DNA from 4 places in the Streptomyces sp. NPDC037100 genome. Region 1 is predicted to be linked to each of the others. Evidence: riboswitches for the same ligand, from Rfam matches in the RefSeq annotation. Region 1 holds a riboswitch; each other region holds the start of a gene.
The links. Region 1 has a riboswitch for cobalamin ahead of ACZ7EG_RS24835 (cobalamin biosynthesis protein). Riboswitches for the same ligand answer to the same signal wherever they lie in the genome.
Positions count from the first base shown of each region.

Region 1 (6,963 bases):
CGGTGAGCCCGTGCAGCATGTCCAGGCCCGGCTCCAGCAGGGAGACGTCCCCGCGGAACTTGTTGACGAGGAACCCGGCGACACACTCCTGGTCCTCGGGCGACAGCAGCGCCACCGTCCCGAAGAACGAGGCGAACACACCGCCCCGGTCGATGTCGCCGACGACGAGTACGGGCAGCCCGGCGTTCCGGGCGATCCCCATGTTCACGATGTCCGTCCGCCGCAGATTGATCTCGGCGGGAGAACCGGCCCCCTCACAGATCACCGCGTCATACGTGCCCCGCAACTGCTCCAGGCAGTCCAGCACCGTACCGAGCAACCGCTGTTGCCGGCCGCCGTGGTAGCCGCGCGCACTCATCTCCCCGACCGGCTTGCCCAGCAGCACGACCTGACTGCTCTGCTCGCCGCCGGGCTTGAGCAGCACCGGATTCATCAGCGCGGTCGGCTCGATGCGGCAGGCCTGGGCTTGCATGGCCTGCGCCCGCCCGATCTCGGCCCCCTCCGTCGTCACGAAGGAGTTCAGGGACATGTTCTGCGCCTTGAAGGGCGCGACCTTGACGCCCTGGCGCACCAGCCACCGGCAGATCCCGGCGGTCACGACGCTCTTGCCGGCGTCGGAGGTGGTACCGGCGACGAGAAGCCCACCGCTCATGTCATTTCCCCCTCTTCGGCGACCGCGCGCCCTTGAGCGACGGCGCACTGCTGAGCACCCGCGCACTTGTGAGCAACCGCGCCCCGGCGCACACCCCGAGCGCGAGCCAGGTGACGCGCTTCGACAGCCGCACGGCGCGTTCGACGTCGTGCGTGCCCACGGCACGCCCCTGCGTGTTCAGCACGGGCCGGTGCTCCACCCGCCCGCCGTAGGAGAGCGTCCCGCCGAGCCGCACCCCGAGCGCCCCCGCGAACGAGGCCTCCACGGGCCCGGCGTTGGGGCTCGGATGCTTGGCCGCATCGGCCCGCCAGGCCCGCACGGCCCCCCGCGGATCCGGCCCGGCCAGGGTGGAGAGTACGGCGGTCAGCCGCGCTCCCGGCCACCCGGCGAGGTCGTCCAGCCGCGCGGAAGCCCACCCGTAGCGGCGGTAGCGGGCCGACTTGTGCCCGACCATGGCGTCCAGGGTGTTGACGGCCCGGAACCCGAGCAGCCCCGGCACCCCTGCGACGGCCCCCCACACGAGCGCCCCCACCACCGCGTCGGAGGTGTTCTCGGCGACGGACTCGACCACGGCCCGGGCCATGCCGTCGGCATCAAGGGCCTGCGGGTCCCGCCCGCACAGATGAGGCAGCCGCGCCCGGGCCGCCTCGACGTCCCCGGCCTCCAGAGCGCGCCCGATGGTCCGCGCCTCCCGGGCGAGTGAAGTCCCCCCGACGACGGCCCAGGTGGCGGCTCCGGTCAGTGCGACGGCCGCGACGGGGGACGTCCGCACGGCACGCGCGGCGACGGACCCGAGGGCGACGGCCCCTCCGGCACACACGGCGGTGTGCAGCGCGCCCCACCCGCGGTGGTCCCGCCACAGCACTCGTTCCACGGCACCCGCGGCCCGTCCGAACGCGGCGACCGGATGCCCCCGGCGAGGATCACCGAGCAGCAGGTCACCGATCAGACCGGCGGCGGCGCCGTACGCGAAGACGCGACCGGCACCCATGGGCTCAGCCGGCCAGGAGGGCGGGCAGGGGTGGGGTGGTGAACCTCGATCGGCAGCCGCGCATGGCGATATGTGTCCTCACTCAGGGTGTCCACGCCCTGGTTCGACGAGACCGGCGGTGAGAGTTCCTGGCTCCCGGGGATTGCTACCCCGGTGACAGTGGCGGGACCGCGCCGGACTCGCACCGGCTTCCTCTCCTGCCGCCGTACTGGCCCCGGCAGTCCACCATGGCCGGGAACCGCCGTCAACTTGCCGTTGACCTGCGGGGGGAGAGTGTGGAGAACCCCACATCGCCCCTGCCCCCACACGACGACCGGGCGGCACGGGACCCGAAGTCCCGTGCCGCCCGGCGGACACGACGTGCGGTCGGTCAGGCCACGATCAGATAGATCCCGTACCCCACGGCCGCCGCACACGCCGCGAAGCACGCGTACGCGCCGGTGACCGCGAGGCTCGCGGATCCGCCCTCCGCCACCGCCCGCTCGCGGCGCGACAGGCCGGTGATGCCGAGGGTGAACAGGCCGACGAGGGCCACGGTGACCACGAGGCTGACGCCGAAGACGGAGCCGAGGGCCGCCCAGTCGATCTTCATATCGGAGACTCTTCCTTGTAACCGGTGGCGGGTCAGACCGTGGTGGTCGTGGTCGGCGTTCGCTCGGCGGTGGCCTGCGACGGGAACGAGGGGACCGGGTCCTCCGACGCCGTGGCCGTGCCACCCGCCGGCGGCGGCGTGACCGCGGCCATCGCCGTGGTGACCACGCCCGCGGGCTCCACCTCGTCGGTGTCGTTGACGTTGGTGTGGTCGACGATCTCACGCCGCGAGAGCTTCCAGATCACCGCGCTGGAGGCGACGAGGAAGACGGCCACCACGGCGGTGCCCCAGTTGCCGAAGCCGGTGACGTACTCGGCGAGAGCAGCCACCAGGGCCGCCGCCGGCAGCGTCAGACCCCAGGCGACGAACATCCGCGTCGCGGTGGACCAGCGGACCACGCCACCCTTGCGGCCGAGCCCGGCACCCATCACCGAGCCGGACACCGAGTGCGTCGTGGACAGGGAGAAACCGAGGTGCGAGGAGGCCAGGATGACCGTAGCCGCGGAGGTCTGGGCGGCGAAGCCCTGCTGCGGCTGGAGGTCGGTCAGTCCCTTGCCCATGGTCCGGATGATGCGCCAGCCGCCCAGGTAGGTGCCGAGCGCGATGGCGAGACCCGCCGAGAGGATGACCCACATGGGCGGGTCGGAGTCGGGCGCGACGGCGCCGCCGGCGACCAGGGCGAGGGTGATGACACCCATCGTCTTCTGCGCGTCGTTGGTGCCGTGAGCCAGGGAGACCAGGCCCGCGGAGGCGATCTGGCCGGCCCGGTAGCCCTTCTTGGACGCCTTGTCGTCGGCCTTGCTGCCGAGGGAGTACGTCAGCCGCGTGGCGAGCATCGCCGCGATGCCCGCGACCAGCGGGGCGGCGATCGCCGGGATCAGCACCTTGGTGACCAGCACGTCCCCGTGCACCGCGCCGACGCCCGCCGAGGCGATCGTGGCGCCGATCAGACCGCCCATGAGGGCGTGGGAGGAGCTGGAGGGCAGACCGACCAGCCAGGTCAGCAGGTTCCAGAGGATCGCGCCGACCAAGGCGGCGAAGATGACCTCGGGACGGATGCCGGCCTCGTCGACGAGGCCTTTGGAGATCGTGTTGGCGACTTCGACGGACAGGAAGGCGCCGACCAGGTTGAGGACCGCGGACATGGCCACCGCAACCTTGGGCCTCATGGCGCCCGTGGAAATGGTGGTGGCCATCGCGTTCGCGGTGTCGTGGAAACCGTTCGTGAAATCGAACGCGAGTGCGGTTACCACCACAATCGCGAGGATCAGCGAGAAGCTTTCCATTTACCCAGGCAATCGTTCGAGGTTGTTGGCTCGATGAACGTAGGGAACCTGGGTGAACGGAAGATGAACTGGGAGGGGCGCAGGGGTGACCGCAACGGGGGGTCGATATTCCGCCCCGGCCCGGCGGCCCGGCGCTCCGGCGGCCGGCGGCCGCGGGCGAACCGCTTCAGCCGGTCGAGTGACCCGTCGAGGGGTGTCAGTTCACCCGGCCGGGTGCCGCCGCCGTTGTGTACGAAGTACCCCCGTTTCTGCGGCGCTGCGAAGCGCCGCCTGGCAGGATCGCCGCATGGCTGAGCAGCGAGGCGACGAGCGGCGCACGGCGGACGTACAGGGGAGCGCGGCAGGTGCCGGGGAGCCGCTCCGCGGGACCGCGCGCCCCGAGGTGGTCCGCGCCTGGGAGGACCTCGTCACGACGGCCCGCCGGACGGTCTCGGACGGACTCGTCGTCGGCACGTCCGGCAACGTCTCGGTGCGCGTCGGGAACACCGTCCTGGTCACGCCGACCGGCGTCCCCTACGACCGGCTGACGCCGGACGACGTGACCGGCGTCGACCTCGACGGCCGGCAGGTCCTCGGCACCCTCGTCCCGACCAGCGAGCTGCCCATGCACCTCGCCGTCTACCGCACGACCGGCGCGCTGGCCGTCGTCCACACCCACGCCGTGCACGCGACGGCCGTCTCGACGCTCGTGACCGAGCTCCCGCTGATCCACTACATGGCCGCCGCGCTCGGCGGCCCCGTCCGGGTCGCCCCGTACGCCCCGTACGGCAGCGACGAGTTGGCCGAGAACATGCTCCAGGCCCTCGCCGGCCGCTCCGGGTGCCTGCTTCAGAACCACGGCACCCTCACCCACGGCAGCACCCTCGCCCAGGCCTACGACCGCACCGCCCAGCTGGAGTGGATGTGCCGCCTGTGGCTCAGCGCCTCCTCGGTGCCCGGCCTGACCCCGAGCCTGCTGTCCCGGGAGCAGCTGACGGAGGTGGAGGAGCGCCTGCGCGGCTACGGCCAGCGCGGCTGAGCCGTCCCCGGCCGCCGCGGAGATCATCCCCCTGGCTCGCTCCCGCTGGTCGTGGGGGTTCTCCCCGGCTCGCTCCCGCTGGTCGTGGGAGACCCCCGGCCCCTCCCGCTGGTCGTGGGAGATCCCCGGCCCCTCCCGCTGGTCGTGGGAGACCCCCGGCCCCTCCCGCTGGTCGTGGGAGACCCCCGGCCCCTCCCGCTGGTCGTGGGAGACCCCCGGCCCCTCCCGCTGGTCGTGGGAGATCCCCCCGGCTCGCTGCCGCTGGTCGTGGGAGATCACTCCCGGGCTCCCTCCCACTGGTCGCCCGCGCCGTCCGCCGGGACACTGGAGCCGTGCGCACTGCCAAAGCGACGGCCGCTGCCGTCACCGCCGTGATCGGGGCCGGTGTCGCCGCGGTGGCCGCCGGCCGGCTCGCCAGCGACGCCGCACTCAAGGCGCCCCCCGGCAGGCCCCTGCCCACCGAACCCCGGCTCACCGTCCACGGCACCGCCGCCGGGCAGATCAGCCTCACCCGGGACCTCGCCGCCCTGCGCCCCGGCCGCTACGGACTCTCCGGCGACGGTTCCCACGCCGTCGTCGGCCCCGTCCTGACCGGCGCCCAGCACCCGGCCGACACCGTCGTGCGCCGCTTGGAGGGCGTCACGCACGGCACGCTGAGGTCCGGGGACAAGGTCTGGCTCACGCCGAACGTGTACGTCGGCACCCCCGGATCCGCCCTCGGACTCGAACACGCCGACGTCGACGTCCCCGGCGAACTCGGCGCGCTGCCCGCGTGGTTCGTGCCGGGCAAGCGGACCACCTGGGTGATCGCCGTGCACGGCCTGGGCACCACCCGGGAACTCGCCATGAACGTCATGGGGTTCTGGCACCGCAGCCACTTCCCGGTGCTCGCCCTCGCCTACCGCGGCGACCTGGGCGCACCGCGCCCGCCCGACGGCCTGAACCACCTCGGCGAGACCGAGTGGCGCGACCTCGACGCGGCCATCCGCTACGCCGTGCGCTACGGGGCCCGGAAGGTCGTCCTGCACGGCTGGTCCACCGGCGCCACCATGGCCCTGCACGCCGCCGCGCACTCGGGGCTGCGCGACCGCGTCTCCGGGCTCGTCCTGGACTCCCCGGTACTCAGCTGGGAGACCACCCTGCGCGCCCTCGCCTCGGCCCGCCGCACCCCGGGCGCGCTGCTGCCGCTCGCGGTCCGCGCCGCCGAGGGCCGCACCGGCCTGACCGGCGACCGCGTCGCGGGCACGGTCCCCTCCGACGGGCTGCGCGTCCCGGCGCTCGTGCTCCACGGGCCGGGCGACACCGTCGCCCCCTGGCGGCTGTCGCGCCGGCTCGCCGAAGCCCGCCCCGACCTGGTCGCCCTCCGCACCGTCGCCGACGCCCCCCACGGCGCCATGTGGAACGCCGACCCGGAAGGCTACGAGGAGGCGCTCCGGCGCTTCCTGACGCCCCTTGTCTGACCCCTCTCCGGCTCACCCGCCGCCGCGCCTTTCCCGGCGGCCTCTCACGCACCCCCCGTTCACGCCCCCTTCGCCCCGTCGCAACCACGTCTCTTCCCGCTTCCCGCGGACCGGTCGCCACGATTCCGTTTAGCGTCGTACCACTGGCCGATTCCCGGCCCCTCGACCACTCCCGCGAGCCGGTGCGTTGGCCATCCCCGTCGCCCGCCGTGACATTCCGTTTGGGTTTTCGGACCGTCAACCGGAAGACTGCCCCCGTGACGTCCCGTATCCCGCGCGACTCCAGGCTCCGACTCGTCCGCCCGCGACCCCTGGCCGCCGCCCCCCCAGCGATGAACCAGCGGCGCTCGCGCCGCCCCGCGCCGCGCCCCCCGGAGGGCACCCCGGCACCGGCGGAGCTGGCCAGAATGGCTCGCTCAGGTCTTGCCGACGCGGCCCGCGTCGCCCGTTGGGCGGACGCCGCGCTCGGCCCCGGCCGGGACAGCGCCACCGACGACGGCAAGGCCACCCTCTCCGACGCGACCGCCGAACGGGCCGCCCGCGATCTGGGCCTGACCCCGGCTCAGGTCAGAGCCGACTGGGACACCGCCCGCCTCGCCGGCCTCGTCGAGGTGCACGGCGACAGCGCCCGCCCCGGCTGGCGGCTGCGCGCCTGGGACCGTGACGACAGTGCCGTGCTGCGCGGCTGGGTCGCGCTCTTCGACGCCTGGTCCCTCGCCTACCCGGAGCCCGCCGAGCACGAGCCCGCCGCCGTCGCCGAGGTCGTCTCGGCCATGCCGCAGGCGCTCTCCTTCCTCCAGCTGTCCGCCGGACCCGTCCCCGTGGAGCAGCTCCTCGACCTCCTGGAGCAGCGGGTCACCGAGCTGCGGACCGCCCGCTGCGAGATCCCCTACGGCCCCCAGCCCGAGCCGTCGGCCGAACCGGAGCCCACAGACGCCCCGCTCGCCCCGCTGCTCGACTGGGC
Region 1 covers NZ_JBVJSX010000007.1:394,728-401,690, forward strand. The annotation lists gene ACZ7EG_RS24830 (cobyric acid synthase) at 1-652, opposite strand, end outside; gene ACZ7EG_RS24835 (cobalamin biosynthesis protein) at 654-1,643, opposite strand; cobalamin riboswitch at 1,744-1,901, opposite strand; gene ACZ7EG_RS24840 (hypothetical protein) at 2,014-2,235, opposite strand; gene ACZ7EG_RS24845 (inorganic phosphate transporter) at 2,268-3,521, opposite strand; gene ACZ7EG_RS24850 (class II aldolase/adducin family protein) at 3,808-4,539, shown strand; gene ACZ7EG_RS24855 (alpha/beta hydrolase family protein) at 4,872-5,999, shown strand; gene ACZ7EG_RS24860 (hypothetical protein) at 6,257-6,963, shown strand, end outside.

Region 2 (6,963 bases), on a different contig from region 1:
TGCCGTCGATCGACGGTGTCCGTACGGCCCTCGGCGACTGACCGGGGCGGGCCGTCAGTGGACGGCCACCTCGGTGGCGGCCACCTCCCCGATGCTCCGCTCGATCTCCTCCGGCCGGGAGGCCGACGCCCTGGCCCAGTAGTAGATCGCCAGCGAGAACACCGTGATGACCGCGCTGTCCCACCACAGTCCGATGTGTCTCTGGCCGCCGAAGCCGCCCTGCCAGGAGATGACGCCCATGCCCAGCAGGTAGACGGGCAGCCACTGGGCGGCCTTCCAGTCGAGCCGGGGAGCGTCGGGCAGGCCCTTGCTCGTGGCGTACCAGGCGTAGCCGCCGAGCAGGACGTAGCCGAGGACGATGGCCACGCCGAGCCGCCACAGGGTGTCCCAGGTGGACCAGTAGATGATGAGATCGGCCACCACGAAGGACAGCGGCGAGAGGACCTTCCCGCCGGGCAGGCGGTAGGGGCGTTCCCGGTGTGGCAGCCGGTCGGCGAAGACGCCGTAGGCCAGCGGGGCACCCGCGTACATCAGCACGCTCGCCGAGGTGATGAAGCCGACCAGCTGCTGCCAGCTCGGGAACGGCAGGAAGCAGACCACGCCCGTCACGAAGGACACGATCAGTCCGAGCCATGGCACGCCGCGCGCGTCGGTGCGGACGAACAGCTTCGGCGCGTAGCCGTTGCGGGCCAGTCCGTAGGAGACCCGGGACGTGGCCGTCGTGTAGATCAGGCCGGTGCCGCCCGGGGAGACCACCGCGTCCAGGTACAGCACGACGCTCAGCCAGCCGAGGCCCAGCAAAGTCGCGAGCCCGGCCCACGGGCCGCTGATGCCGGGGTAGTCGAGCTTGGTCCAGCCGTGCGCGAACGAGCCCAGCGGCAGGGCGGCGATGAAGACGACCTGGAGCAGGACGTAGACGGCCGCTCCGATGGCGACCGAACCGATCGTCGCGCGCGGCAGATCCCGCTGCGGGTCGCGGCTCTCGCCCGCCAGCTGGATCGCCTGCTCGAAGCCCAGCAGGGCGAAGATGATGCCGCTGGAACTGACGGCACTCAGCACACCATGGGCGCCGAACGGTGCGAAGCCGTGCTCGGTGAAGTTGCCCGGGTGGAAGTTGCCCGCCGCGATGATGAAGATCGCCGCCAGCGGCACGGCCACCTTCCACCAGGTGGCGGCGCTGTTGGTGTGCGCCAGGATCCGCACCCCGAGGAAGTTGACGACGACGAACACGGCCATCAGGACGACCGCGACGACGAAGCCGCTCGTCGTCAGCGTCCCGTCCTTCGGGTGCTGGAAACCCTGCGCCCAGTGCCAGTGCCCGGCGTAGCCGATCATGGCCTCGACCTCGATCGGTGCCACCGTCGCGGCCTGGAGCCAGGAGAACCAGCCGAAGGACATGCCGGCCAGTCCGCCGAACGCGTAGTGCGGATAACGGGCTGTGCCGCCGGCGACCGGGAACATGCCGCCGAGTTCCGCGTGCACCAGGGCCAGCAGCACGATCGCCACCGCACCGATCAGCCAGGACAGGATCGCCGCGGGGCCGGCCGCCACGACGGCCTTCTCGGCGCCGTACAACCAGCCCGAGCCGATGATGGAACCGACCGAGGCCCACATGAGCCCGATCAGTCCGACCTCCCGGCGCAGGCCGTCTCTTTCCATGGATTCAGGGGCCTCTCATAGATGAGCTCGCAGAGTCCGGCGAGCAGGAGGCCTCAGGTTAGGAATCGGTCATCCGACCGAAGAAGACGAGTTGTGCAGCCTTGACCGGGCGCGGGTATTTCCTGGCGAACGCTTCAGGGTTTCTGTACGCCGTGATGAGACAGCCGTGGGATCTCGATCGCCGGGCAGCGGTCCATCACCATCTCCAGGCCCGCCGCGCGGGCCCGGTCGTACGCCGCCTCGTCGACCACGTCGAGCTGGAACCAGACGCCCTTCGCGCCCTTGGCGACCGCCTCGTCCGCGACGGCGCCGGCGAGGTCGCTGTTCACGAACACGTCCACGACGTCCACGTCGAAGGGGATGTCCGCCAGGCTCGCGTAGCCCTTCTCCCCGTGCACCGTCTCCGCCTTCGGATGCACGGGCACCACACGCTTGCCGAAGCGCTGGAGCACGGCGGCGACGCCGTACGCCGCGCGCTGCCGGTTCGACGACAGGCCCACCACGGCCCAGGTGTCGCCGAGCTCGGTGAGGATCCTGCGGACCGTTGCCTCGTCGCCGTACACCGGCGGCCTCCTCGGAAGTCGTGGGCAAGCTGCTCTCCGTTCAACGGCGCCGGGTGCGCGGTGATTCCCCGGACGGCCCCCGTGATAGCTTGCCGGGGCCAGTCGAACCCATGTACGTGGGTCAGGGAATCCGGTGCGAATCCGGAACTGACGCGCAGCGGTGAGGGGGACGGGCGGGGCCTTTGCCACTGGACTCCTTCGCGGACGTCCGGGAAGGCGCTCCGACCCGGGTGAACCCGAGTCCGAAGACCTGCTGGCGGCCCCCGCGGCCGCGCGCGGCGGGGGAGCTCCGTACGACCGGGCTCCGCGATCGAGCCCTCGACGACTGAGGACTGGTTCCCGTGCCCCTCGCCCGACCCGCCCGTGCCGCCGTTCTGCTCGCGGCCGGCTCCCTTCTCGTGACCGGCTGCGGCGGCAGCACGTCCACCGACGCGAAGGCCGCCGTCACGCTCACCGACTGCGGGCACGAGGTCCGCGTCCCGGCCCCGCCGCGGCACGCCGTGTCCCTCAACCAGGGCACCACCGAGATCCTGCTCTCCCTCGGTCTCGCCGACCGCCTCGCGGGCACGGCCACCTGGACCGACCCCGTGATGAAGGGACTGGAGAAGGCGAACGCGACGGTGCCGCGCATCGCCGACGACACCCCCTCCTTCGAACGCGTCCTGGACACCGAGCCCGACTTCGTCGCCGCGTCCTTCGTCTCCACCCTCGGCAAGGGCGGCGTCGCCACCCGCGAGCAGTTCGAGAAGCTCGGCGTCCCCACCTACGTCTCCCCGTCCGACTGCGCCGGCAAGGACAACTCGGGCGGCGGCGACGGCGCACGCGACAAGGCCCTGGACATCGACACCGTCTACGGCGAAGTCCACGACCTCGCGACCGTGTTCGGCGTGAGGAAACGCGGCGACGACCTCGTGGCCTCCCTCCGGGAGCGCATGAAGAAGGCCACGAAGGGCATCGACGCCTCCGACGTCACCCTCCTCTACTGGTTCGCGAACTCCGAGTCGCCCTACATGGCGGGCTGTTGCGGAGCACCCGGCATCATCACCCGGGCCCTCGGAGCGAAGAACGTCTTCGACGACACCCACGAGGAGTGGCCACAGGTCAACTGGGAGACGGTCGCGGACCGCGACCCCGACGTCCTCGTCATCGGCGACCTGACCCGGGAGTCCCAGACCGCCGAGTCGGCCGCGAAGAAGATCGCCTTCCTGGAGTCCAACCCGGTCACCAGGAACATGGACGCCGTCCGGCACAAGCGGTACGTGCTGCTCAGCGGGCAGGCCATGAACCCGACGATCCGCACCGTCGAGGGCGTGGAACAGGTCGCCGCCGGGCTGCGCCGGTTCGGGCTGGTGAAGTGACCGCCCGGGAGCAGGAGCCGCCGTCCGCCCGGCCCGGGGGTGGGGCCGGGCTCGCGCTGGGCATGGCCGGGGCCGTCGCGCTCGTGGTCTCCCTCGCCGTGGCCATCACCATCGGTCCCGCCGACCTCGGCGTCGCCGAGGTGTGGGCCGTCGTGGCCGCCCATCTCGGCCTCGGCAGCTCGGGGCTGACGCCGATCCGGGACGGGATCGTCTGGCAGCTGCGACTGCCGCGCACTCTGCTCGCCGCCGTGTGCGGGGCCGGACTGGCGGTGTGCGGGGCGGTGATGCAGTCCCTGCTGCGCAACCCGCTCGCCGACCCGTTCGTGCTCGGGGTGTCCTCGGGCGCCTCCACCGGAGCGGTCCTCGTCGTCGTGCTCGGCGTGGGCGGCGGCGCCCTCCCGGTGTCCGCGGGCGCGTTCCTCGGCGCCCTGCTGTCCTTCGCGCTGGTGCTCCTGCTCAGCCACACCCTCGGCGGCACCACCGACCGGGTCGTCCTCGCGGGCGTCGCCGCCATGCAGCTCTTCTCCGCGCTCACCTCCTTCGTCGTGATGACCTCCGCCGACGCCGAGACGACCCGCGGCGTGCTGTTCTGGCTCCTCGGCTCGCTCGGCGGCGCCGGCTGGGCCGACGTGTGGCTGTGCCTGGCCGTGCTGGCGGTGGCGCTGGTGGTGTGCCTGTCGTACGCCCGAACCCTCGACGCCTTCGCCTTCGGGCAGGACGCGGCCGCCGCGCTCGGGGTGTCCGTCGCCCGCACCCGCCTGGCCCTGCTGTGCGTCACCGCCCTGCTCACGGCGGCTCTGGTCAGCTCGGCCGGGGCGATCGGCTTCGTCGGACTGGTCCTGCCGCACGCCGCACGGGCCCTCACCGGTCCCGGGCACGCACGGATGCTGCCGGTCACCGCCCTCGCGGGAGCGGTCTTCCTGGTGTGGGTGGACACCCTGGCCCGTACCGTCCTCGATCCGCAGGAGGTGCCGGTGGGGGTCGTGACCTCGCTGATCGGGGTGCCGGCGTTCGTGGCGGTGCTGTACCGGACACGGAGGGTGCGGTGAGCGGCGCGGGGGCGTCGGCGGGGGCGGGGCTGCGGGCCGACCGGGTCAGCCGCCGCGCCGACGGGCGCCTCATCCTGGACGGCGTCGCCCTCGCGCCGGAGACCGGCTCCACGGTCGGCGTGCTCGGCCCCAACGGCTCCGGCAAGTCCACGCTGCTGAGGCTGCTCGCCGGGCTGCTCACGCCGACCTCGGGAGTCGTCACCCTCGACGGCACGCCCCTGGCCGACCTGCCCCGTCGCACGGTCGCGCGCCGCCTCGCGGTCGTCGAGCAACAATCGGACACTCAGGTCGAGTTGACGGTCGAGGATGTCGTACGGCTGGGCCGCGTCCCGCACCGCCGCGCCTGGACGCCCGCCTCGGCCGACGACGAACGGGCGGTGCGCGCCGCCCTGGAGCGCACGGGCCTCGCCGACCGGGCCGGGCGGCTCTGGCACACCCTCTCGGGCGGCGAACGCCAGCGGGTGCAGATCGCCCGCGCGCTCGCGCAGGAACCCCGCGAGCTCCTCCTCGACGAACCCACCAACCACCTGGACATCCACCACCAGCTCGACCTGCTCGCCCTGGTCACGGCCCTGCCCGTCACCGCCGTCGTCGCCCTGCACGACCTCAACCTCGCGGCGATGTACTGCGATCGGGTCGTCGTGCTGTGCGCGGGGAGGGTGGTGGCGGCGGGCCCCGCACGAGACGTCCTCACGGCGGAACTCATCGCCGAGGTGTACGGGGTGCGGGCCACCGTCAGCCCGGAAGGGCCCGAAGGGCGGCCTCATGTGCGGTTCCTCGGGACACTGAACTGAGAGGAGCGGCCACCCACCCCAGGGGTGAGCGATCGCGCCACGGTGGCCGGAAAAGTCCCGGCCTGCCTGCGCGGGCCCGTCCGCCCGCCTACGCTCGCCTCGTGCTGCGCATCATCGACGCCCGAACCCGCGAGCCGGTCGACGCCGCCCCGGCCCGCCGGGGCCTGACCCGCGTCCAGGTGCACGCGTCGGACTCCGACACGACGGACCTGCGGGTGCTGCTCGTCGGGGACCTGCTCGTGCGGACCCTGGAACTCGGCGGCACACCGGTCTGGGCGCTGCTGACCGGCGGCAACCGGCAGGCGGAGCTGCGCGCGGGCGCCACGACACTCGGCATCCGCCCCTTCGAGGACAGCCCTGACGTCGGTGCCGGTCTGGGCGAGTCCCAGGTCGTCCATGTCGCCGCCGAGGGCGCGGCGGTACCCGACGGGGTGCGGATCGCCGTCGCACCGGTCGAGCCGGGCCCGCCGCACCACAGTGACCCCGCCGCCCTGCGCCTCGCTCTGATCACCCGGCACCACAGCGCCCCGGTCCGGCTTGAGCCCGCCGGACTCGACGAGGCCGGCGCCACCCTCGCCCGCTGGCGCGCCGCGGTCGCCCGCTGGGCGCGACAGCCCTCGCGGCCCGTCCCCGACGGCGTACGGGAGCGGCTGCGCGAAGCCTGGGACGACGACCTGGACGTGCCGCGGGTGCTGGAGGTCCTGCGCCAGGTCGAGACCGAGCCGGACCTCGCGGACGGCGCCCGCTTCGAGACATACGCGTACGCCGACCGGCTCCTCGGCCTCGACCTCGCCGGCGACCTGGGATCGCCGGCATGATCGCCCGCAGCAGCGCCGGCCCGCTGCGCCGCCTGATCGTGTTGCGGCACGCCAAGTCGGCCTGGCCCCTGGACGTCGCCGACCACGAACGCCCCCTCGCCCCGCGCGGCCGCCGGGACGCACCCGCGGCGGGACGGGCCCTGGCCGACGCCGACCTCCTGCCCGACCTCGCGCTGTGCTCCACCGCCGTCCGCGCCCGCCGGACCTGGGACCTGGCCGCGGCCGAGTGGGGCACGCCCCCGCCGGTCAGGCACGACCGGCGCCTGTACGCCGCCGGCCCGTCCGGCCTGATGGCCGTGGTGCACGAGGTGCCCGCCGAGGTGGAGACGTTGCTGCTGATCGGCCACAACCCCGGGCTGGAGGAACTGGTCCTGGCTCTCGCCGGTGACGGCCTCGACGACACCCTGGAGCAGGTCCGCACAAAATTCCCCACCTCTGCCATCGCCGTCCTGTCCTGGCACGGCACGACCTGGCAGGCGCTGGCCCCCGGCGCCGCGCTGCTCACGTCCGTGACGGTGCCCCGGGGCGCGAAGCACTAGTGCCACGGCGGCAACGTCCGCCCCGTCGCGGCGCGGCGCTGGCCCCCGGCGCCGCGCTGCTCACGTCCGTGACGGTGCCCCGGGGCGCGAAGCACTAGTGCCACGGCGGCAACGCCTCCCCCGTCGCGGCGCCCCGGCACGCTCCCTCGAACTCTTCGAGCAGAGGCCCTCTTGCAGGACCGC
Region 2 covers NZ_JBVJSX010000012.1:185,965-192,927, reverse strand. The annotation lists gene ACZ7EG_RS32805 (hypothetical protein) at 1-41, shown strand, start outside; gene ACZ7EG_RS32800 (APC family permease) at 55-1,659, opposite strand; gene ACZ7EG_RS32795 (CoA-binding protein) at 1,794-2,222, opposite strand; cobalamin riboswitch at 2,320-2,480, shown strand; gene ACZ7EG_RS32790 (ABC transporter substrate-binding protein) at 2,564-3,580, shown strand; gene ACZ7EG_RS32785 (FecCD family ABC transporter permease) at 3,643-4,629, shown strand; gene ACZ7EG_RS32780 (ABC transporter ATP-binding protein) at 4,626-5,423, shown strand; gene ACZ7EG_RS32775 (hypothetical protein) at 5,525-6,241, shown strand; gene ACZ7EG_RS32770 (SixA phosphatase family protein) at 6,238-6,780, shown strand.
Region 2: linked by a shared signal. The riboswitch ahead of ACZ7EG_RS32790 (ABC transporter substrate-binding protein) and the one ahead of ACZ7EG_RS24835 (cobalamin biosynthesis protein) in region 1 are both predicted to bind cobalamin.

Region 3 (6,963 bases), on a different contig from region 1:
GGGCGACGGGCTGGTCGAAGTCGAGCGTCTTCGCGGCTTCCCGGACGATGGTGTCGGGCTCGCGCAGATCGGCGTCCACGTAGTTGGTGACGCCTTCCGCCGTGCTGGTGAGCAGGGCGCGGGCGTGGGCCAGCACCAGTGGGTCGTTGTCGACGTAGACGATCCGGCTCTCCGGCGCCACCCGCTGGGCGATCTGGTGGGTGTTGTCCACGTTGGGCAGGCCGGTGCCGATGTCCAGGAACTGGCGGATGCCCTCTTCTGCGGCCAGGTGGCGCACGGCGCGGGCGAGGAAGTAACGGGCGGCGCGGGCCCCGGTCTCGATACCGGGGAACACCTCGCGGAACGCGTCACCGGCGACCCGGTCGACCTCGTAGTTGTCCTTGCCGCCCAGCCAGTAGTTCCAGATCCGGGCCGAGTGCGGCACCGAGGTGTCGATCTTGGGGAACGGCTCCTGCTCGGAGTTCTCCACCGGGTCGGTCATGGACGCTCCTGCGTGTGTGGTCGGAAAGCCCCACGTTAGCCGTTCTGCGCCCTGGAGAGGATCAACTCCGCTGCGGAATGCAGGAGTTCGACTTCGTCCCGGCCCGTCGTCGGCACCCCGGCGGCGCAGTGCCTCGGTCGGCCCTCCGGAGACTCGTCATACGCACCGCCGAAGATACGGCTTTCCCCGCACCACCGGTCCCCGCAGGGTGAGCAGTCGGATGAAGGCATCGTCAGGCCACGGAAACGCACTGGGTCACCGAACAGAAAACGACTTGAATCCACCTGTCCACCAGTAGAAGGGCACGACACAGTTATCGCTGTCCGAATGCGGCTGTTGCCCCAGTTCAGCCTGATCGACACCATCGTGTGACCCTGCTGCTGAGGCTGCCTGCCACCGGCATGGTCGGCACCCGCGCGGCGTCCTGGTCGCATCGTGGCGGCAACTGCCTCAGACGCAGCCAACGGAGGGCAGGGAATGCAGATCACGACACGTTGGATCCTGGCGTTCGACTCATCCTGCGGGACATGCACCACGGTGTCGTCCGCCGTCGCCCGGGCCAGCGGAGGCAAGCTGGAGGTGTTGCCGCTGACCGACGCGGACGTACGGCGGTGGCGCGAGGAGGCGATGGGCGCCGAACCCGTGTGGGCGCCGACCCTGTTGCGGGTGGCTGACGGCGCGGTACGCGCCTGGACAGGACCCCGTATGACTCCGCCGCTGGTGCGGCGACTCGGACTGCGGGCGACCGGCCGCGTACTCGTGGCCCTGGGCGAACTGCGTCGTGCGGCCCGCACCGGGCGGCCACTGACCACCGCGGACGGTGCTGCGGAGCAGGACCGCTCAGGCGTGAGCCGCAAGCGCTTCCTGCTGCTGGCGGGCGGCGTCAGTACAGCGGTCGGGATGACGATGGCGGGGCAGACCCCGGCATTCGCGCGCTCCGCGCAGACAGAGGCCCGGTCCTGGGTAGCCGCACACCGCAACGCGTTACCGCGCACGTACGCGGCCATCGCGCCGCTGCCCTCGGCTGTCCGTCAGGCCGTACTGGTGGAGCTTTCCCCGGCCGAGCGCAGCCGGGTGTGGACCGAACACCTGAAGCGGTTCCAGGACGCGCATCCGGCGCTGACCGCGCAACAGAAACGGGTCGTGCAGGAGGCGTTGGACCTGGCGGGCTCCGAGGCCAGCTTCGTCGGCGGCGAGCCGCAGAAGGGTTCGAAGCTGCAGAGCCGCATCTCCGCCGTGGAGGTGGCAGCGAAGGAAGCGTTCGGCATGGCCGACAGCGCCGCGCTCCTGGTGACTCTCGGGCCCGTCGACGCCGCTCCGGCCGCTCGAGGCAAAGCGGGGGCCGGGGTGCAGGCCACCTGTAACTGCAGCACCACCTCGCAGTGGTGCACCGTGTGGGAAGGCCCACGCTGCCAGTGCTGCTTCTGCAGCACGACATCGGGCTGCGGCTTCCTGGGCTTGTACCAGTGCAACGGAACCTGCACCGACTGACGCCGGCCGTCGAGGTTCGACAGCTGACCGAGCAGGCAGGCGCGGGCCGCAGCCGCAGGTCCCACCCGTCGGCAGCGGCCCGCGCTCCGGGCCATGACGCGGTTGCCTTCCCCCGCGGGGTTCGGCTGCCGGCCGCGCGCTGTCGGCCGCCATGCCGAACGAGACCACACCGGGCCCACCTTGAGACGGGGTGACGAGCCCTCCCCGAGGCCGCACCCCCCGCCGACGCAGGGCGAAGCCCTCCATGGCCCCTCGGCCGGTCCTCCCCGCCCAGGTACAGTAAGCGGGTCGTCATCACACCGTACGGGGGGAAGCCGGTGCAATTCCGGCGCTGACCCGCAACCGTGATCCGCCCCACCCGGGCGGTGAGCCGGATCGCCCCGTACGGTTTCGTGACCGGCTCGCGTGCCCGGCAGAGTGCCGGTGCGCGGCACCGTCGAGGTATACGGAGCCGAGCCGCCGGGGGGTGCCCCGCGCTGCCCGGCTCCCCCACAGGGAGAGGCACCCGCCGATCATGAACGTCCGCCGCAGCGCCGCGGTCCTGGCCGCCGTCGCCGTGATCGGCGCCGCCACCCCGGCCGCCGCCGCCCCGTCCCCGTCGCCCTCCCAGGCGTTCCCCTCCGCCCTGTACGGCGGCACCGACCCGAAGTACGACGGGGTCTGGCGACAGTCCCTCGCGCTGCTCGCGCAGGACACGGTGGGCGTGAAGCCGGCGGTGAAGTCCGTGCGGTGGCTGGCGCGTCAGCAGTGCGCGGACGGCTCCTTCGCCTCGTACCGCCCCGATCCCACCACCGCGTGCGACGCCAAGACCATGCGGGACACCAACGCCACGTCCGCCGCCGTCCAGGCCCTGACCGCGCTCGGCGGGCACGACGACGCCACCGGCAAGGCCGTCGACTGGCTGAAGTCCGTCCAGAACAAGGACGGCGGCTGGGGTTACTCACCCGGCGGTGCCAGCGACACCAACTCGACGTCGGTCGTCGTGGGCGCGCTGGCCGCCGCGGGCGAGAAGCCGGACCAGGTCGAGAAGGGCGGCAAGTCCCCCTACGACGCGATGCTGAAGCTCGCCCTGCCCTGCGGCGGGGACGGCGACGGCGCCTTCGCCTTCCAGCCGGACAAGAAGGGCAAGCTCGCCGCCAACGCGGACGCCACCGCAGCCGGTGTGCTCGGCTCCCTGGGCAAGGGCATGGTCGTCGAGCCCGGCAAGAAGTCCGACGCGACCTGCGAGAAGGCCGGGACGCCGGAGCAGGCCGCGGCCAACGGGGCCGCCTACCTCACCACCGCCCTCGCCAAGGACGACGGGCATCTCATGTCCGCCCTGGCCGGTGCCGAGCCCCAGCCCGACTACGGCAACACCGCCGACGCGGTCGTCGCGCTCGCCGCATCGGGTGAGACCACGCAGGCCGAGAAGTCCGTGCGGTGGCTGGAGAAGAACTCCGCGTCCTGGGCCGCGCAGAGCGGTCCCGCGGCCTACGCCCAGCTGATCCTCGCCGCCCACGCGACCGGCACGAACCCGCGCGACTTCGGCGGCGCGGACCTCGTCAAGCAGCTCAACGCGACGGGCCCCGCCCCGCAGACCGCCGAGCAGACCAAGGCCTCGGACGAGCAGGAGGACTCCGGCTCGGACTTCTTCGGGGTCTGGTGGTACGTCGGCATCTGCCTGGTCGCCGGAATCGGCATCGGCTTCCTGTTCACCGGCCGCAAGAAGCAGCAGCAGCTGTGATCCGCCGGGGCCTTCTCCTCCTCCTGGCCTCGCTCCTGCTGTGCGCGGGCGCGGGCCAGGCCCGGGCCGCCGGATACCGGTACTGGTCGTTCTGGGAGCGCGACGCCGGCCGCTGGGTCTACGCCACCCAGGGCCCGTCCCTGGCCCGCCCCTCGGACGGTGACGTCCAGGGCTTCCGCTTCGCGGTGAGCGAGGACTCCGATGACGCGGCCCGGCCGCGCGGGACGGCCGACTTCGCGACGATCTGCGCGAAGACGCCCGCGCGCGACGGCAGCAAGCGAGTGGCCCTGGTCCTCGACTTCGGTACCCCGTCGGACGCGCCCGAGGGTGAAACCCCGCCCGCCGCCCGCACGGCCTGCGCCCGGGTCTCCCCCGACGCGACGACGGCCGAGGCCCTGGCGGCAGTCGCCAAGCCGCTGCGCTACGACACCAACGCCCTGCTGTGCGCGATCTCGGGCTATCCGCAGAAGGGCTGCGGCGAACAGGTCCGGCAGAGCCAGGAGAAGAAGCAGCAGCCGGCAGCGGAGAAGAGGACCACGTCGGACGACGGCCCGTCCCTCGGCCTGGTGGCGGGTATCGCCGTGGTGGCGCTCCTGGGCGGCGCGGCGATCTGGCAGGTACGACGGCGTGGGTAGCCGTCCCGCCCGGCCTGCGGGCAGTCGTGCCGCTGGGGCGGTGGGGGTCCCGCCTGCTCATGGGGGTCCCCCCTGCTCGAGCGAAGCCGGGAACTTGGGGGAGAAGTCGCGAGCCTGGAGGAGGGTGGGCGCAGGCGGCACCCCGCAGCGCCGGGTCGCGCACCCATTCCGGCCCGGGCGCCGACGCCGTGCCCAACTGCACCCCGGAGCCTGGTGGCTCTGGGCGCTCGCCCTCGGCACCGCGGCCACCCGCACCACCAACCCCCTCCTCCTCGGCCTCCTCATCACCGTCTCCGCCTACGTCGTGGCCAGCCGCCGCCCCGACACCCCCTGGTCCCGCTCCTACGGTGCCTTCGTCAAACTCGCCCTCGCCGTGATCCTCATCCGTCTCGTCTTCGCGACCGTCCTCGGCTCCCCCATCCCAGGGACGCACACCCTCCTCACCCTCCCCGAGCTGCCCCTCCCCGCCTGGGCCCAGGGCATCCGCCTCGGCGGCGAGGTGACCGCGGAGGCCCTCACGTTCGCCCTGTACGACGGACTGAGACTGGCCACGCTCCTCATCTGCGTCGGCGCCGCGAACGCCCTCGCCAACCCCTCGCGCCTGCTGAAGTCCCTGCCGGGCGCCCTGTACGAGATGGGTGTCGCGGTCGTCGTCGCCCTCACCTTCGCCCCGAGCCTCATCGCCGACGTCCAGCGCCTGCGCGCCGCGCGCCGCCTGCGCGGCCGCCCGGACAGGGGCATCAGGGGCCTGCTGCAGGTGGGGCTCCCCGTCCTGGAGGGCGCGCTGGAGCGCTCGGTCTCCCTGGCCGCCGCGATGGACGCCCGCGGCTACGGCCGTACCGCCCAGGTCCCGCCCGCCGTACGCCGTACCACCGCCGCCCTCACCCTCGGCGGCCTGCTGGGCGTCTGCGCGGGAACGTACGGCCTGCTCACGGCCGAGGGCGCCGGCTACGGCTTCCCCGTCCTCCTCGCGGGTCTCACGGCCGCCCTCGCAGGCCTCAAACTCGGCGGCCGCCGGTCCCTCCGCACCCGCTACCGCCCGGACCGCTGGGACGTGCGCGCCTGGCTGGTCGTCGGCTCCGGCGTCGCGGTCGCGGCCCTGCTCGCCCTCGCCGCGGCCCGCGACCCCGCCGCCCTGCACCCGGGCGTGGTGCCACTGGTCGCCCCCGCCCTCCCCCTCTGGCCGGCCGCTGCCGTACTCCTCGGCCTGCTGCCGGCGTTCGTCGCCCCCGACCCCAAGGAGCCGTCGTGATCCGCTTCGAGGACGTCTCCGTGACCTACGACGGGGCCGACGGACCCACCGTCCAGGGCATCGACTTCGAAGTGCCGGAAGGCGAACTCGTCCTGCTGGCCGGCCCGTCCGGCGTGGGCAAGTCCACGGTCCTGGGCGCGGTCAGCGGACTCGTCCCGCACTTCACCGGCGGCACCCTGCGCGGCCGGGTCACGGTCGCCGGCCGTGACACCCGCACCCACAAGCCGCGCGAACTGGCCGACATCGTGGGCACGGTGGGCCAGGACCCGCTCTCGCACTTCGTCACCGACACCGTCGAGGACGAACTCGCCTACGGCATGGAGTCGCTGGGCCTCGCCCCGGACGTGATGCGCCGCCGCGTCGAGGAGACGCTCGACCTGCTCGGCCTCGCCGACCTGCGGGACCGCCCCATCGCCACCCTCTCCGGCGGCCAGCAGCAGCGCGTCGCGATCGGCTCGGTCCTCACCCCGCACCCGAGCGTCCTCGTCCTGGACGAGCCGACCTCCGCGCTCGACCCGGCAGCCGCCGAGGAAGTGCTGGCCGTCCTCCAGCGGCTCGTCCACGACCTCGGTACGACGGTCCTCATGGCCGAACACCGCCTGGAACGCGTCATCCAGTACGCCGACCAGATCGTCCTCCTGCCCGGGCCGGGCGCCGCCCCGATCCTGGGCCCCCCGGCCGAGGTGATGGCCGTGTCCCCGGTGTACCCGCCGGTGGTGGCCCTGGGCCGCCTGGCGGGCTGGACCCCCCTGCCACTGACGGTCCGCGACGCCCGGCGCAGGGCAGGGGAGCTGAAGCAAGAGCTGCAGGACGTCCCTCCTCAGGGGCGCGGGGAACCGCGCGACAAGCCACAGGCAGCCCGCCCCCGCGGACGATCCGCACCCGCCACCCCCATAGGCGAGGCACGAGCCCTCTCGGTCACCCGCGACCGCATCACAGCCCTGAGCCACATCGACCTCACCGTCACCCCCGGCGAGACCATCGCCCTCATGGGCCGCAACGGCGCCGGAAAATCCACCCTGCTGGGCGCCCTGGTCGGCCTCGTCAAGCCCAGCTCCGGAACCGTCCGCCTCGGCGAAGCCACACCCCACCGCACCGCCCCGAAGGACCTCGTCCGCAAGGTCGGCCTGGTCCCCCAGGAGCCCCGCGACCTGCTCTGCGCCGACACGGTCGCCGCCGAGTGCGCGGCGGCCGACAGGGACGCGGGCGCAGCCGCCGGCACCTGCCGGGCCCTGGTCACCGAGCTGCTGCCCGGCGTCACCGACGGCGCCCATCCCCGAGACCTCTCCGAGGGGCAGCGGCTCGCTCTCGCCCTGGCCGTGGTGCTGACCGCCCGGCCGCCGCTGCTCCTGCTGGACGAGCCGACCCGGGGCCTGGACTA
Region 3 covers NZ_JBVJSX010000001.1:244,054-251,016, forward strand. The annotation lists gene ACZ7EG_RS01155 (SAM-dependent methyltransferase) at 1-481, opposite strand, end outside; gene ACZ7EG_RS01160 (bacteriocin fulvocin C-related protein) at 959-1,972, shown strand; adenosylcobalamin-variant (AdoCbl-variant) riboswitch at 2,271-2,361, shown strand; gene ACZ7EG_RS01165 (prenyltransferase/squalene oxidase repeat-containing protein) at 2,487-3,695, shown strand; gene ACZ7EG_RS01170 (SCO2322 family protein) at 3,692-4,330, shown strand; gene ACZ7EG_RS01175 (energy-coupling factor transporter transmembrane component T) at 4,455-5,582, shown strand; gene ACZ7EG_RS01180 (ABC transporter ATP-binding protein) at 5,579-6,963, shown strand, end outside.
Region 3: linked by a shared signal. The riboswitch ahead of ACZ7EG_RS01165 (prenyltransferase/squalene oxidase repeat-containing protein) and the one ahead of ACZ7EG_RS24835 (cobalamin biosynthesis protein) in region 1 are both predicted to bind cobalamin.

Region 4 (6,963 bases), on a different contig from region 1:
CCGCACGGCGCAGGGCGTCCAGCAGTTCCGGCGGGAAGTCCCGGTGCGCGTAGCTCTGCCCGGCCGGTACGGCGATCAGGTCGGCCGTCTCCAGCCGCTCCAGGCCGTGCTCGACCTGGAGCGAGAAGCCCGAGTTCATCCGCAGCACCGGGCCCTCGGCCGAGGCGACGGCGAAGTCGTACACCGGCAGGCCTTCGTCGCTTCGGTCGGTGCCGAAGACCTCGCACACCACACCGAGTTCGAAGGGGTTCACGCCGTCGAGGAGGGCGACGGCCACGTTCTGCAGCATGGATCCAGTGTGCCTCGCCGTTGGCAGTAATTCGAGGGTCTACGGCAGTACTGCCACTGACGGTAAGGAGTCATCAGCGCGACAGTGGTGTCCATGAACACGAACCAGACAGAAGCACTGATCGGACTGACCGCCACCTTCGGGATCCTGGTCCTCCTGATCCTCCCGTCCGTGATCGGCCTGGTGCGCGAGAGGCGCATCGACCGTCAGATCAGGGAGGCGCAGGAGGCCCGCGAAGAGGTGCCGGCTCAGAAGTCCTCGTCCAGGTCGACGGTGCCCTCCACCGCCACCTGGTACGCCGAGGGCCGCCGCTCGAAGAAGTTGGTCAACTCCTGAACCCCCTGGAGCTCCATGAAGGAGAAGGGGTTCTCGGAGCCGTACACCGGAGCGAAGCCGAGGCGGGTCAGCCGCTGGTCCGCCACGCACTCCAGGTACTGCCGCATCGACTCGGTGTTCATGCCCGGGAGACCGTCACCGCACAGGTCGCGCGCGAACTGCAGCTCGGCCTCCACGGCCTCCCGGAGCATGTCCGTCACCTCCTGCTGAAGCCGGTCGTCGAACAGCTCCGGCTCCTCCTTGCGGACGGTGTCGACCACGTCGAAGGCGAAGGACATGTGCATCGTCTCGTCTCGGAACACCCAGTTGGTGCCGGTGGCGAGGCCGTGCAGCAGGCCCCGGCTGCGGAACCAGTAGACGTACGCGAAGGCGCCGTAGAAGAACAGGCCCTCGATGCACGCGGCGAAGCAGATCAGGTTGAGCAGGAAGCGACGGCGGTCGGCCTGGCTCTCCAGCCGGTCGAGCTTGTCGACCGAGTCCATCCACTTGAAGCAGAACGAGGCCTTCTCGCGGATGGACGGGATGTTCTCCACCGCCGCGAAGGCCGCGGCGCGGTCCTCCGGGTCGGGCAGATAGGTGTCCAGCAGCGTCAGATAGAACTGGACGTGCACGGCCTCCTCGAAGAGCTGACGGCTCAGGTACAGCCGCGCCTCGGGGGAGTTGATGTGCTTGTACAGCGTCAGCACCAGGTTGTTCGCGACGATCGAGTCCCCCGTCGCGAAGAAGGCGACCAGCCGGCCGATCAGGTGCTGCTCCGCCGGTGACAGCTTGGCCAGGTCGGCGACGTCCGAGTGGAGGTCGACCTCCTCCACGGTCCAGGTGTTCTTGATGGCGTCCCGGTAGCGCTCGTAGAAGTCCGGGTAGCGCATGGGACGAAGGGTGAGCTCGAAGCCGGGGTCGAGAAGGTTCTGAGTCATAGCAGTCGGCGCGAAGCGCCGTCCTCCAGGGGTGGCGGTCGGGTGGCGGGTGGGAATTACTGGCAGGCCTCGCAGGACTCGGGGTTTTCCAGGGAGCACGCGACCGCGTCGGGGTCCGGGGTGGCCTGCGCGGGAACAGTGGCCTGTGCGGCGCGGGCGATGCGGGTCGCCGGGCGCGAGCGCAGGTAGTACGTCGTCTTCAGCCCGGACTTCCAGGCATAGGCGTACATCGAGGAGAGCTTGCCGATGGTAGGCGTCTCCAGGAAGAGGTTCAGAGACTGGGACTGGTCCAGGAACGGGGTCCTGGCCGCCGCCATGTCGATCAGGCCGCGCTGGGGGATCTCCCACGCCGTGCGGTAGAGGGCCCGGACGTCCTCGGGAATCCAGGTGAAGTCCTGCACCGAGCCGTTCGCCTCGCGCAGGGCCTCACGGCTGCGGGCGTCCCACACGCCGAGCCGCTTCAGCTCGTCCACCAGGTAGGAGTTGACCTGGAGGAACTCACCCGACAGCGTCTCGCGCTTGAACAGGTTGGACACCTGCGGCTCGATGCACTCGTACACGCCCGCGATGGAGGCGATGGTCGCCGTGGGCGCGATGGCGAGGAGCAGCGAGTTGCGCATGCCGGTCGTGGCGACCCGCTCGCGCAGGGCCGCCCAGCGCTCCGGCCAGGTGAGCTGGACGTCGTAGTGGTCGGGGTGCAGCACACCCCGGGCCGTACGGGTCTTCTCCCAGGCCGGCAGCGGTCCGTTGCGCTCGGCGAGGTCGGCTGAGGCCTCGTAGGCGGCGAGCATGATGCGCTCGGCGATGCGGGTGGACAGGGCCTTGGCCTCGGGCGAGTCGAAGGGCAGGCGCAGCTGGAAGAAGACGTCCTGCAGGCCCATCGCGCCGAGGCCGACCGGACGCCAGCGGGCGTTGGAGCGGCCCGCCTGCTCGGTCGGGTAGAAGTTGATGTCCACGACCCGGTCGAGGAACGTGACGGCCGTGCGGACGGTCTCGTCCAGCCGCTCCCAGTCGATGTCGCCGCCGGCCACGAACGCGCCGAGGTTCACCGAACCGAGGTTGCAGACCGCCGTCTCCCCGTCGCTGGTGACCTCCAGGATCTCCGTGCAGAGGTTGGAGGAGTGCACGACGTGGCCCGGCTCGGCCGTCTGGTTGGCGGTGCGGTTGGCGGCGTCCTTGAAGGTCATCCAGCCGTTGCCGGTCTGCGCCAGGGTGCGCATCATGCGGCCGTACAGCTCGCGGGCGGGCAGGGTCTTCTTCGCCAGGCCCTGTGCCTCGGCCGCCCGGTACGCGGTGTCGAACTCCTCGCCCCACAGGTCGACCAGTTCGGGCACGTCCGAGGGGGAGAACAGCGACCAGTCGGCGTCGGCGTTCACGCGCCGCATGAACTCGTCCGGCACCCAGTGCGCGAGGTTCAGGTTGTGCGTACGGCGGGCGTCCTCGCCGGTGTTGTCGCGCAGCTCCAGGAACTCCTCGATGTCGGAGTGCCAGGTCTCCAGGTAGACCGCGGCCGCGCCCTTGCGCCGGCCGCCCTGGTTCACGGCGGCGACCGAGGCGTCCAGGGTCTTCAGGAACGGGACGATGCCGTTGGAGTGGCCGTTCGTGCCGCGGATCAGCGAACCGCGGGCCCGGATGCGGGAGTACGCCAGTCCGATGCCGCCGGCGTGCTTCGACAGCCGGGCCACCTGGTGGTACCGGTCGTAGATCGAGTCCAGCTCGTCCTTGGGGGAGTCGAGGAGGTAGCAGGACGACATCTGGGGGTGCCGGGTGCCGGAGTTGAACAGGGTGGGGGAGGAGGGGAGGTAGTCGAGGCGGCTCATGAGCCCGTAGAGCGCCGCGACCTCGTCCAGGGCGCGCGTGGTGTCGTCCTCGGCGAGGCCGCTCGCGACCCGCAGCATGAAGTGCTGGGGCGTCTCGACGACCTTGCGGGTGTACGGGTGCCGCAGCAGGTAGCGGCTGTGCAGCGTGCGCAGGCCGAAGTAGCCGAAGCGGTCGTCGGCCGCCCGGTCGATCAGCGCGTCGAGACGGGCGGCGTGGACGCGCACGAACTCGGCGGTCCGGTCGGCGATGAGGCCCTCGCGGTGGCCGACCGCTACGGACTCGGTGAAGGACGTGACGCCCTGCGAGGCGGCCTCTTCGCGGATGCCGATGGTCAGCAGCCGGGCGGCCAGCCGGGAGTAGGCGGGGTCCTCGGAGATCAGACCGGCCGCGGCCTCCGTCGCCAGCTCCCGCAACTCCCGCTCGTCCGCCTGCGCGGAGCGGCCGCGCATCGCGGCGGCGGCGACCCGGCCGGGATCGGCGTCGGGGAGGTCGGCGGTCAGCTCGGTCAGGGTCCGCAGCAGCGCGGCACCGGGGGCGTCGTGCTCTTCTTCGGCGGCTGAGACCGGTTCGGCTGGCGCGATGGTCACGTGGGGCTCTCCCTCGCTCGGCACGGGGGCCTCGTCGAGGGCAGGCAGCAGCACGCGAGCGCACGGGGCGTCGCGTCCACCGGCCCATTCCACGAGGCCCGGACGTCAGGGCACACCGGCCGGGTGGCCGGGCGCGCTGTCGGCAGGTCCTCGGACTGACTCCTGTGCGGGGCGGTTCCCGGAACGGAGTGGTTCCGGGAACAGACATGCACAAGTACACCGTTGCGGGACAGTTCCGGATTCGCACCGGATTCCCCTGCGGCGACAGCGAGCATGAGCATACATCTTGTGCCGGGTTCGGGCGGCACCCCCAGATGTTGTGTCGTGCTGGTTTCAGAGCGTCAACTCATAGGTGAGAAGAGTGATGTCCGTCAGCTCCGGGAGGGGGTTCCAGTCGCGCTCGGGTGTGCGGGCGAAGCCCAGCCGTTCGTAGATGCGGTGGGCCGCGTGCATGGTGGGTTGTGTCGACAGCACGACGCTCCGGCAGCCCGGGGTGGCCCGCGCCCGGTCGACGCAGGAGCGCACGAGGGCCTCGCCGACGCCCTGTCCGCGGGCTGCGTGCGCGACGGCCAGCATACGGATCTCGGCCTCTCCGGGGCCCGCTATGTCGGCCATGGGGCCGCCGGACGGGACGAAGGTGACGCCGCCGAGCACGCGGCCGTCCCTGAGTGCGGCCAGGACCTCCGCACAGGCCGCCCGTGCGGCGACGTCCCGCAGCACGTGCAGGTACTGGTCGCTCTCGCCGAAGTCGAGCAGGCCGTCGTCGAGGTAGGCCCGGGCCGTGAGGTCGCCGAGGGCTCCGTACTCGGTGGGCCCCGCACGGCGGATCAGGATGTCCATGCGGTGAGTGTGTACGACAGCGGGCCGCCGTTGTGAGTGATCTCGGCGGCCCGCTGCGGGCGTCGTGTGGTTGTTCGCGCCCACGCGGCGGAGCCGCATGGTGATACAGCCCCGCGCCCCTGAGGTCAGTGCGCGGAACCGGCGGTGGCAGGCGGGAGCTCCACCTGGACACCGGGGTCGCCCGCGTCCGCCGTGTAGTCCTCCGGCTTGGTCTCGTCGATGCCGTCGGGGGCCTTCAGGGCCTTCAGGACGAAGGTCAGGACCACCGTCACCACCACGTTCAGGACGAACGCCGTGAGGCCGATGTAGCCGATCTCCCCGATGCCCGGGATCTCCTTCGCGGAGCCGCCGAAGTGCTTCTGGGTCGGGGAGGCGACGCCGTACGCGGCGACCGTGCCGTAGATCATGCCGACCGCCCAGCCCGCGAGCAGGGCCCAGCGGTGGAACCAGCGGGTGAACAGGCCGCCGACCAGGGCCGGGAAGGTCTGCAGGATCCAGATGCCGCCCAGCAGCTGGAAGTTGATGGCGACCGTCTTGTCCATGGTGAGGACGAAGGCCAGGGCGCCGACCTTCACCAGCAGGGAGACCAGCTTGGAGACCTTGGTCTCCTGTGCCGGTGTGGCGTCCGGCTTGATGAAGTCCTTGTAGATGTTGCGGGTGAAGAGGTTCGCGGCCGCGATGGACATGATGGCCGCCGGCACCAGCGCGCCGATGCCGATCGCCGCGAACGCCACGCCCGCGAACCAGTCGGGGAACATCGTCTCGAACAGCTGCGGGATCGCCAGCTGCCCGTTCTGCACCTTGATGCCGGCCGCGATCGCCATGAACCCGAGCAACGCCAGCAGACCCAGCATCAGCGAGTACAGCGGCAGGATCGTGGTGTTGCGGCGGATCACCTCACGGCTCTTCGAGGACAGCGTCGCCGTGATGGAGTGCGGGTACATGAAGAGCGCGAGGGCGGAGCCCAGCGCCAGCGTGGCGTACGTCCACTGGCCCGGCTCGGCCGGCGTCAGCGCACCGCGCGGCGCACCCGTCGCCGGGTTGGTCTGGCTGTACGCCTCGCCGGCCTTGGCGAAGATCTCGTCGAAGCCGCCCAGCTTGATCGGGATGTAGATGATCGCCACCGCGATGACGATGTAGATCAGCGTGTCCTTCACGAACGCGATGAGCGCGGGGGCCCGCAGGCCCGAGGAGTACGTGTACGCCGCCAGCACGCCGAACGCGATCAGCAGCGGCAGGTCCTTGATGAACCAGTTGGTGTTCTCGCCGCCGCCGACGCCCATCACGTCCAGCACGGCCTGGATGCCGACCAGTTGGAGCGCGATGTACGGCATCGTCGCCAGGATGCCCGTCAACGCCACCGCCAGCGACAGCCCCTTCGAGCCGAAGCGGCCGCGCACGAAGTCGGACGTGGTGACGTACCCGTGCTTGTGGGAGACCGACCACAGGCGGGGGAGGAAGGTGAAGATCAGCGGGTACACCAGGATCGTGTAGGGCACGGCGAAGAAGCCGGCCGCGCCCGCGGCGTAGATCGCCGCCGGCACGGCGACGAAGGTGTACGCCGTGTACAGGTCGCCGCCCAGCAGGAACCAGGTGATCCAGGTGCCGAACGAGCGGCCGCCCAGGCCCCATTCGTCCAGACTGTGCTCGTTCTCGGCCTTGCGCCAGCGCGCGGCCAGGAAGCCCATGACCGTCACGGCCAGGAAGAAGAAGATGAAGACGCCGAGCGCGACGCCGTTCACGCCGTCCTTCACTGCGACGCACCGCCCTTCGCGGCCGAGCGGGCGCGCTGGTCACGCTGCCACAGCTTGTAGGCGATCATCGTCAGAGCGGTGGAGATCAGCACCCAGGCCATCTGGTACCAGTAGAAGAACGGGATGCCGATGAAGGCCGGGTCGGTCTTCGCGTACGAGCCGACCCACAGCATGGCCACGAAGGGCGCTATGAGGCAGACGGCGATGACGACGCGCACAGGCGTCACCACCGGCCCTCTGCTGGCTTCCGGGGCTTGCGACATCAGGCGGCTCCGTCCCCTTGGTGATCACCTGTGGCGCAGGCACCCTAGGTCAGGGTGAGGCGGGAACGGAACCCCTCGTCCGCAATGCGGTACCCAACCGAAACCAGGCGTCAGAAGCGACGGAAGCCCTGCGGTGGGGTTACTCGGCAGGCCGCT
Region 4 covers NZ_JBVJSX010000002.1:185,303-192,265, reverse strand. The annotation lists gene ACZ7EG_RS06005 (GlxA family transcriptional regulator) at 1-289, opposite strand, end outside; gene ACZ7EG_RS06000 (hypothetical protein) at 383-625, shown strand; gene ACZ7EG_RS05995 (ribonucleotide-diphosphate reductase subunit beta) at 538-1,542, opposite strand; gene ACZ7EG_RS05990 (ribonucleoside-diphosphate reductase subunit alpha) at 1,599-3,950, opposite strand; cobalamin riboswitch at 4,075-4,231, opposite strand; gene ACZ7EG_RS05985 (GNAT family N-acetyltransferase) at 4,284-4,790, opposite strand; gene mctP (monocarboxylate uptake permease MctP) at 4,916-6,544, opposite strand; gene ACZ7EG_RS05975 (DUF3311 domain-containing protein) at 6,541-6,807, opposite strand; gene ACZ7EG_RS05970 (GntR family transcriptional regulator) at 6,947-6,963, opposite strand, start outside.
Region 4: linked by a shared signal. The riboswitch ahead of ACZ7EG_RS05990 (ribonucleoside-diphosphate reductase subunit alpha) and the one ahead of ACZ7EG_RS24835 (cobalamin biosynthesis protein) in region 1 are both predicted to bind cobalamin.